Regions from separate parts of the Nocardia aegles genome, predicted to be linked through region 1. Evidence: predicted binding sites of a transcription regulator. Region 1 holds the regulator's gene; the other holds the start of a gene.
What was found. Region 1 encodes HspR, which represses chaperone genes until heat shock. Its sites were predicted from a motif close to ANNTGAGTNNNNNNNACTCANNT; they were not measured.
Positions count from the first base shown of each region.

Region 2: lon (endopeptidase La) is a predicted target of HspR. The motif match lies at 1,655-1,677, and genes of this name have one in related genera.

Region 1 covers NZ_JBQWRI010000005.1:58,101-61,512, reverse strand. The annotation lists gene ACT89H_RS15960 (globin domain-containing protein) at 1-701, opposite strand, end outside; gene ACT89H_RS15955 (heat shock protein transcriptional repressor HspR) at 1,234-1,653, opposite strand; gene dnaJ (molecular chaperone DnaJ) at 1,653-2,813, opposite strand; gene grpE (nucleotide exchange factor GrpE) at 2,838-3,412, opposite strand, start outside.
Region 2 covers NZ_JBQWRI010000007.1:7,931-11,342, forward strand. The annotation lists gene lon (endopeptidase La) at 1-1,577, opposite strand, end outside; gene ACT89H_RS19625 (TIGR03084 family metal-binding protein) at 1,961-2,752, shown strand; gene lhgD (L-2-hydroxyglutarate dehydrogenase) at 2,996-3,412, shown strand, end outside.

The DNA.
Region 1 (3,412 bases):
CCGAGCAGCCACTGGTCGCCGATGGCGGTCTGGCCGACGATGGCCGAACTGACCCAGCCGCCCAGCACGCTGCGGACGTGGAACTCGATCTCACCATCGGCGTTCGCGGGTACGGCCGGCGAGAGATAACGCCACATGCGCGGCCGCGACGGGACCTGCACGCTGAGGTATTGACCAGCGGCGTAGCGCATCGGCTGGTCCAGTTGCAGCCGGACGACGACCAGATTGGGCAGCACCTCCCGGCGCTCGATCACCGTTCCGGTCCACACCGACGGCGTGGTCTCCTTCTCCGCCGCCCCGATCATGGTGTCGGAGATGATCTCCAGGCCCTCGTCCCAGGCCCGGTCCACCTCGTCGGTCCACATCTCGGTGCCCGCGAAAATCTGCACCGCGGTCTTCAGCGCGGTGGCGACGGCGGCGTAGTGCTCGGGCTGCACGCCGTACTTGCGGTGGTCCCTGCCGAGTTGGGCCAGGAAGGGCAGCAGCTTGTCCGGCTCCTCCAATCGGTCCAGCGCATAGGAGATCGCCTTGACCAGGCGGTCGCGCTGGGCGTCCATCGCGGCGGGAAAGAAATCGCGGACGTGCGGGTAATCGGTGAACAAGATCGCGTAGAACGATCTCGCCAGTTTCTCCGTCCCCCCATCCTCCGCAGCAACCGCCTTGAATGTAGTCCTGATCAAAGCGACAGTGCGTGAATCCATTGGTCTCACAACCCCATTTCGCCCTCGTTCACGAACCATGCCGGCGAGTGAGGTGCTGCGGGGCCACTCGACAGCAGCCGATGGAAAGGAGTGTAGGCGAGGTTTGCCAGCTACGGAATCTTTCGAAGGAACATACCGCGCGCTATTTCACCGAAACGAGGGGTATCCAACGCGAAACGCCGGAGAAACCGACTGCGAGACCGCAGATTCGGCCCGAATTCAGTCGTGCGCACACCGAATTACCAAGGCCCGCCCGAGGAATTACGTCCCGATTGGTCTGTTCTAGCGACTTCGGGGCAACACTCCGAGCGCCCGCGGGAGATCGAATCGGACAATCCGAACAGGTTGCGTAAACAGATCTACGTCAGAAATTTACAGTTGATCGAAAACGAAATGCACATGGCCGCACCAAATTCCGCCGAAAACGTACTGGTTTACCTTCAGCAAATATCTATGACAACGGCCGGTAACGACGACGGCCCCGGCGCCGGATCGCGATGTGCGACCGAGGCCGGGGCCGACGTCGTGCCGGTTATCGTCTGCGCTGCCCGTCCTCGCGACGGTGCCGCGGCTGCCAGACGACGAGTGCGGTACTGCGCTGCTGCGGAGCGAGATCCGGACGGTACGCCGCCCGCGTCCGCTCCAGCTCGGCCGACAGTTCCGCGACCTGCTGGCGCAGCTCCTCCACCTGGTTGGTCAGTTCGATGATGCGCTTGATGCCCGCCAGGTTGACGCCCTCGTCCTGGGACAGCCGCTGCACCTCGCGCAGCAGCTCCACGTCCCGGGCCGAGTAGCGCCGACCACCGCCCGAAGTACGTTGCGGCGTGACCAGTCCCAGACGGTCATACGTGCGCAGCGTCTGCGCGTGCATGCCGGCCAGCTGGGCCGCCACCGAGATCATGAAGAACTCGGCCCGCGACCCGCCGGACGCGCTCTTCGGTTCCGAGGACATCACGCACCTGCCCATCCCGCACGTGGATCGAAGCCGCCTGCCCGCTCGGCCTCTTGATAGCGCTTCAGCGCCTCGACGGCGTTGTCGTCCAGCTTCTGCGGCACCGCGACCTTCACCGTCACCAGCAGGTCACCCGCGCCGCCGCCGCGCTTGGGCACGCCGCGGCCGCGTACCCGCAGGGTACGGCCGTCGGCGGTGCCGGGAGGCACCTTGACGCCGACCCGGCCCTCCAGCGTGGGCACCGAAACGGTAGTGCCGAGGACCAATTCACTGTAACTGACCGGCAGCACCAGGGTCAGGTCATCGCCGTTGCGGCCGAAGACCTTGTCCTGGCTGACGTGGACGGTGACATACAGGTCACCCGAGGGCGCCCCGCGCAGTCCCGCCTCACCCTGACCGGCCAGCCGGATCCGTTGCCCGTCACCGACTCCAGGAGGAATCCGCACCGTGATGGTGCGCGTGCGGTTCTGGATGCCGCTGCCATGGCAGTCGAGGCACGGGTCGTCGATGATCGACCCGCTGCCCCGGCACTCGTCGCACGGCTCGCTGAAGCCGAACGCGCCCTGGTTGCGGCTGACGATGCCGGTTCCGTTGCAGATCGGGCAGACTCGCGGACTCGTGCCCGGTTTGGCGCCGCTGCCGTGACACGTGGTGCACGGCGACGGGCTGGTCATCCGCAGCGGAACCGTGACACCCTGGGCCGCCTCCCGGAAGCCGAGCGTGGTCTCGGTCTCCACGTCGGCGCCGCGCCGGGGGCGGCTCGACGTCCGCGCGCCGCCCCGGTTGAACAGACCGCCGAGCAGGTCGCCGAGGCCACCGTCGGCGGCACCGGCGGCGCCGCCGAAGATGTCCCCGAGGTTGAACTCCTGCGAGAAGCCGCCGCCCGCACCGGCGCCGAAGCCACCGCGACCGTAGCCCCCACCCGCGAAGAGCTTGCGGGTGTCGTCGTACTCCTTGCGTTTGTCCGGATCCGACAGCACGGCGTGCGCCTCGCTGACGGCCTTGAACCGCTCCTCGGCTCTGGTGTCACCGGGGTTGGCGTCCGGATGCAAGTCGCGGGCGAGCTTGCGATAGGCCTTCTTGATCTCGTCCTGCGAGGCGCCGGAGGAAACACCCAGCTCCTTGTAGAAGTCCTTTTCGATCCACTCCCGCTGGCTCACCGAGCATCTCCTCCTCTCGCGTCCTTATTGATCGTTCGCGCCGGCATCAACATCCGATGCCTCTTCGGTCGGTTGAACAGCGTTTTCCGTCAAATCGGCTACGCCGTCGGTTACCCCGACGAGCGCGTGCCGAAGCACCCTATCGCCGAAGCGATAGCCTTTGCGCATCACAATGCCGATCACCGGGTCATGGCCGGAGCCCTCGTGCTGCACGGCCTCGTGCAGGGTCGGGTCGAAAGGCTCGCCCTCCGAACCGAACTCCTCGAGGCCCTGCTTGAGCAGCGCGGCCGACAGCTTGTCGGCCACCGACCGCAGCGGACCGGACTCCAGGTCACCGTGCGCCCGCGCACGGTCGAGATCGTCGAGCACGCCGAGCAACTCGGTGACCACCGACGCCTTGGCGTTGTCGATGACGGCCTTGCGGTCGCGTTCGACCCTGCGCCGGTAGTTGGCGTACTCGGCGGTCAGCCGCTGCAGGTCGGCGGTGCGCTCGGCGAGCTCGCCGCTGATGGTGTCGGCGAGGGCGTCGTCGTTGTCGATATCCACGCCCTCGTCCACCTGCGGGGCCTGCGCGGCCGCGGCGCCATTGTCCGCGGCCG
Region 2 (3,412 bases), on a different contig from region 1:
AGCGCTTTGGCGATCAGCCGCTCCATCTGCCTGACCCCGGCCTCCCTGGTGTAGTTGGCGGCGATCTCGCGCAGCGCTTCCTCGCTCACCGACACCTCCTCGGCGGTCAGCGCGTTGCGCTCCAGCTGCCGCGGCACCAGGAAGTCGCGCGCGATCGCCACCTTGTCGTCCTCGGTGTAGCCGTCGACGGTGATCAGTTCCATCCGGTCCAGCAGCGGGCCGGGGATGGTCTCCATGACGTTCGCCGTCGCGATGAACAGCACGTCGGACAGGTCCAGGTCCAGATCCAGATAGTGGTCGCGGAACGTGTGGTTCTGCGCCGGGTCCAGCACCTCGAGCAGGGCGGCCGCCGGGTCGCCGCGGAAGTCGGAGCCGACCTTGTCGATCTCGTCCAGCAGGACGACCGGGTTCATCGAACCGGCTTCCTTCATGGCCCGCACGATCCGGCCGGGCAGCGCTCCGACGTAGGTGCGACGGTGCCCGCGGATCTCGGCCTCGTCGCGGACGCCGCCCAGCGCCACCCGGACGAACTTGCGGCCGAGGGCTCGCGCCACGGATTCACCCAGCGAGGTCTTGCCGACGCCGGGCGGGCCGACCAGTACCAGCACCGCGCCGGACCCGCGGCCGCCGACGATCTCCAAGCCGCGGGCGGCCCGGCGAGCGCGGACGGCCAGGTACTCGACCATGCGGTCCTTGACCTCTTCCAAGCCGTGGTGGTCGGCGTCGAGCACCGCGCGGGCGGCCGAGACGTCGGCGCTGTCGGTGGTCTTCACCGTCCACGGCAGCTCGAGCACGGTGTCCAGCCAAGTCCGGATCCAGCCGGATTCCGGGCTCTGATCGCTGGCTCGTTCCAGCCTGCCGACCTCTCGCAGCGCCGCCTCACGCACGGTGTCGGGCAGGTCGGCCCGCTCGACGCGGGTGCGGTAGTCGTCCGCGCCGTCCGGCTCGTCCTCGCCGAGTTCCTTACGGATCGCGTTGAGCTGCTGGCGCAACAGGAATTCCCGCTGGCTCTTCTCCATGCCCGCACGCACGTCTTCGCTGATCTTCTCGCTGATCTCGGCCTCGGCGATGTGCGCTTTGGTCCACTCGATCAGGGTGGTCAGCCGCTCGACCACGTCGGGGGTCTCGAGCAGTTCCCGCTTCTGATCGGAAGTCAGGTACGGGGCGTAGCCCGCGGTGTCGGCGATGGCCGACGGGTCGGTCAGCTGATTGACCGCGTCGATGATCTGCCAGGCCTCGCGGCGTTGCAGTACCGAGACGATCAGTTTCTTGTACTCGCCTGCCAGTTCCTTGGTACGGCCGTCCGCGGCGGGCGTCTCGACCGGCTCGGCCTCGACCCACAGCGCGGCCCCGGGACCGGTGACACCGTGCCCGATCTTGGCGCGCCGTTCGGCCTTGAGGACCGCCGCCGGGGTCCCGCCGCGCATCCGGCCGACCTGTTCGATGGTGGCGACCACACCGTAGGTGGCGTAGCCCTCGTTCAGCCGCGGCGCGAGCAGCACGGCGTCGGTCTTGGCGGCGCGCGCGGCATCGATCGCGGCCTGCGCCGATTCGTCCAGTTCGATGGGCACGACCATGCCCGGCAGCACGATCGGATCGGTCAGGAACAGCACCGGCAGGTTCTGGGGTGTAGTCACGTCTTCGACCCTCCAAAAGTTGAGCGATGCCTACTCAACCCCTGGGGGTATGGGTTTGTTCCGCGTCGACCGGTCCGTTCGCTGACGGCGAATCCCCGCTCCGGTGCGTCCGCGTTTCGCGTCGACATTCCGTCGAGGCAATGAGAACGTCCAAGGCAATCAGAACGTCCGAGGCGATGAGAACGTCCAAGGCAATGAGAACGTCGGTAGCAGGCACGCCGCCGCCGAGACGCAACAGCGTGATTGCCGATTCTCTACCCCGCTGCGATGCTGGACGGCGGTGGCACACGAAGCGGTGGGCCCGGGACCGGCAGGGGAAACAGATGGTTGACCTAGAGGTGCTGCTCGGCGATTTCGCCGACGAATGCGCGGATCTGGAACGACTCGTCGCCCCCCTGGCGCCCGAGGAGTGGTCGCGCGCCACACCCGCGCCCGGCTGGACCATCGCGCATCAGATCGGGCATCTGGCCTGGACCGACGAGATCGCGACGATCGCCACCACGGATACCGAGCGCTTCCAGCGGTTGCTGGCCGCGGCCGGCCCTCGCGTCCCCGCCTTCGTCGACGAGGCCGCCGAGGAGGCCGCCACCGAACCGCCCGCCGAGTTGCTCGATCGCTGGCGGCGTGGGCGCGCGTCGCTCGTGGCCGCGCTGCGCGCCGTGCCCGCGGGCGGCAAACTGCCGTGGTTCGGTCCGCCGATGAGCGCCGCGTCGATGATCACCGCTCGCCTCATGGAAACGTGGGCGCACGGGCAGGACGTGGCCGATGCTCTCGGCGTGCACCGCTCGCCTACCGCGCGGCTGCGCACCGTGGCCCATATCGGCGTGCGCACCAGGAACTTCGCCTACACCGTGCACGGAAAGACCCCGCCCGCAGCGGAATTCCGGGTCGAACTCACCGCACCGGATCGCACCGTCTGGTCGTGGGGCCCCGCGGACGCCGAGCAGCGGGTGACCGGACCGGCACTCGACTTCTGCCTTCTGGTGACCCAGCGCCGCCATCCGGACGATCTGGCGGTCGTGGCACACGGCGAGGACGCCGCGGAATGGCTCACTCTCGCACAGGCTTTCGCGGGTCCGACGGGCGAAGGACGGACTGCGGGCCAGTTCGCCTGACCCGGAGCGGGCGAGCGCCACACTTGGGTGCGCCGTGGTCATGTCGACGGCCGGACGCCGTTGGCCGGTGTCTCGAGCTGGCAGTCGAGAATGGCGCTCGCCCGCTCCTCGATGTTTACCCGCCCGTGTGTGCACGGAAACATCGACGTCATGAACGCGGGGATCCGACTCGCCCTGCGGTGCGCCCACGTCCCACGGAACGCGATTCCGCCCTGGTGTGACCGACCGCTTACCCTGCTCGGCATGAGCGCCTACGATTTCTGCGTCATCGGCGGCGGCATCGTCGGCGTGGCGACCGCGCACCGGATCCTGGCGCGCCATCCCGGTGCGAGCCTGGTGCTGCTGGAGAAGGCCGAGCGTCTGGCCGTCCATCAAACCGGGCACAACAGTGGTGTCATCCACTCCGGCATCTACTATCCGCCGGACAGTCTGAAGGCCACGCTGTGTCGCCAGGGTGCGCGCTGGACCAAGGATTTCGCGGCGGCACACGACATTCCGTACCGGGTTTGCGGCAAACTGTTGGTCGCCACCGACGACGCCGAGCACGGACGCATGCTCGAACTGCACGAACGTTCCGTCGCCAACGGCGTGGCCGTCGAACTGATCGACACCGTGGAACTCACGCGGCGGGAACCGCGCGTCACCGGTGTCGGCGCCCTG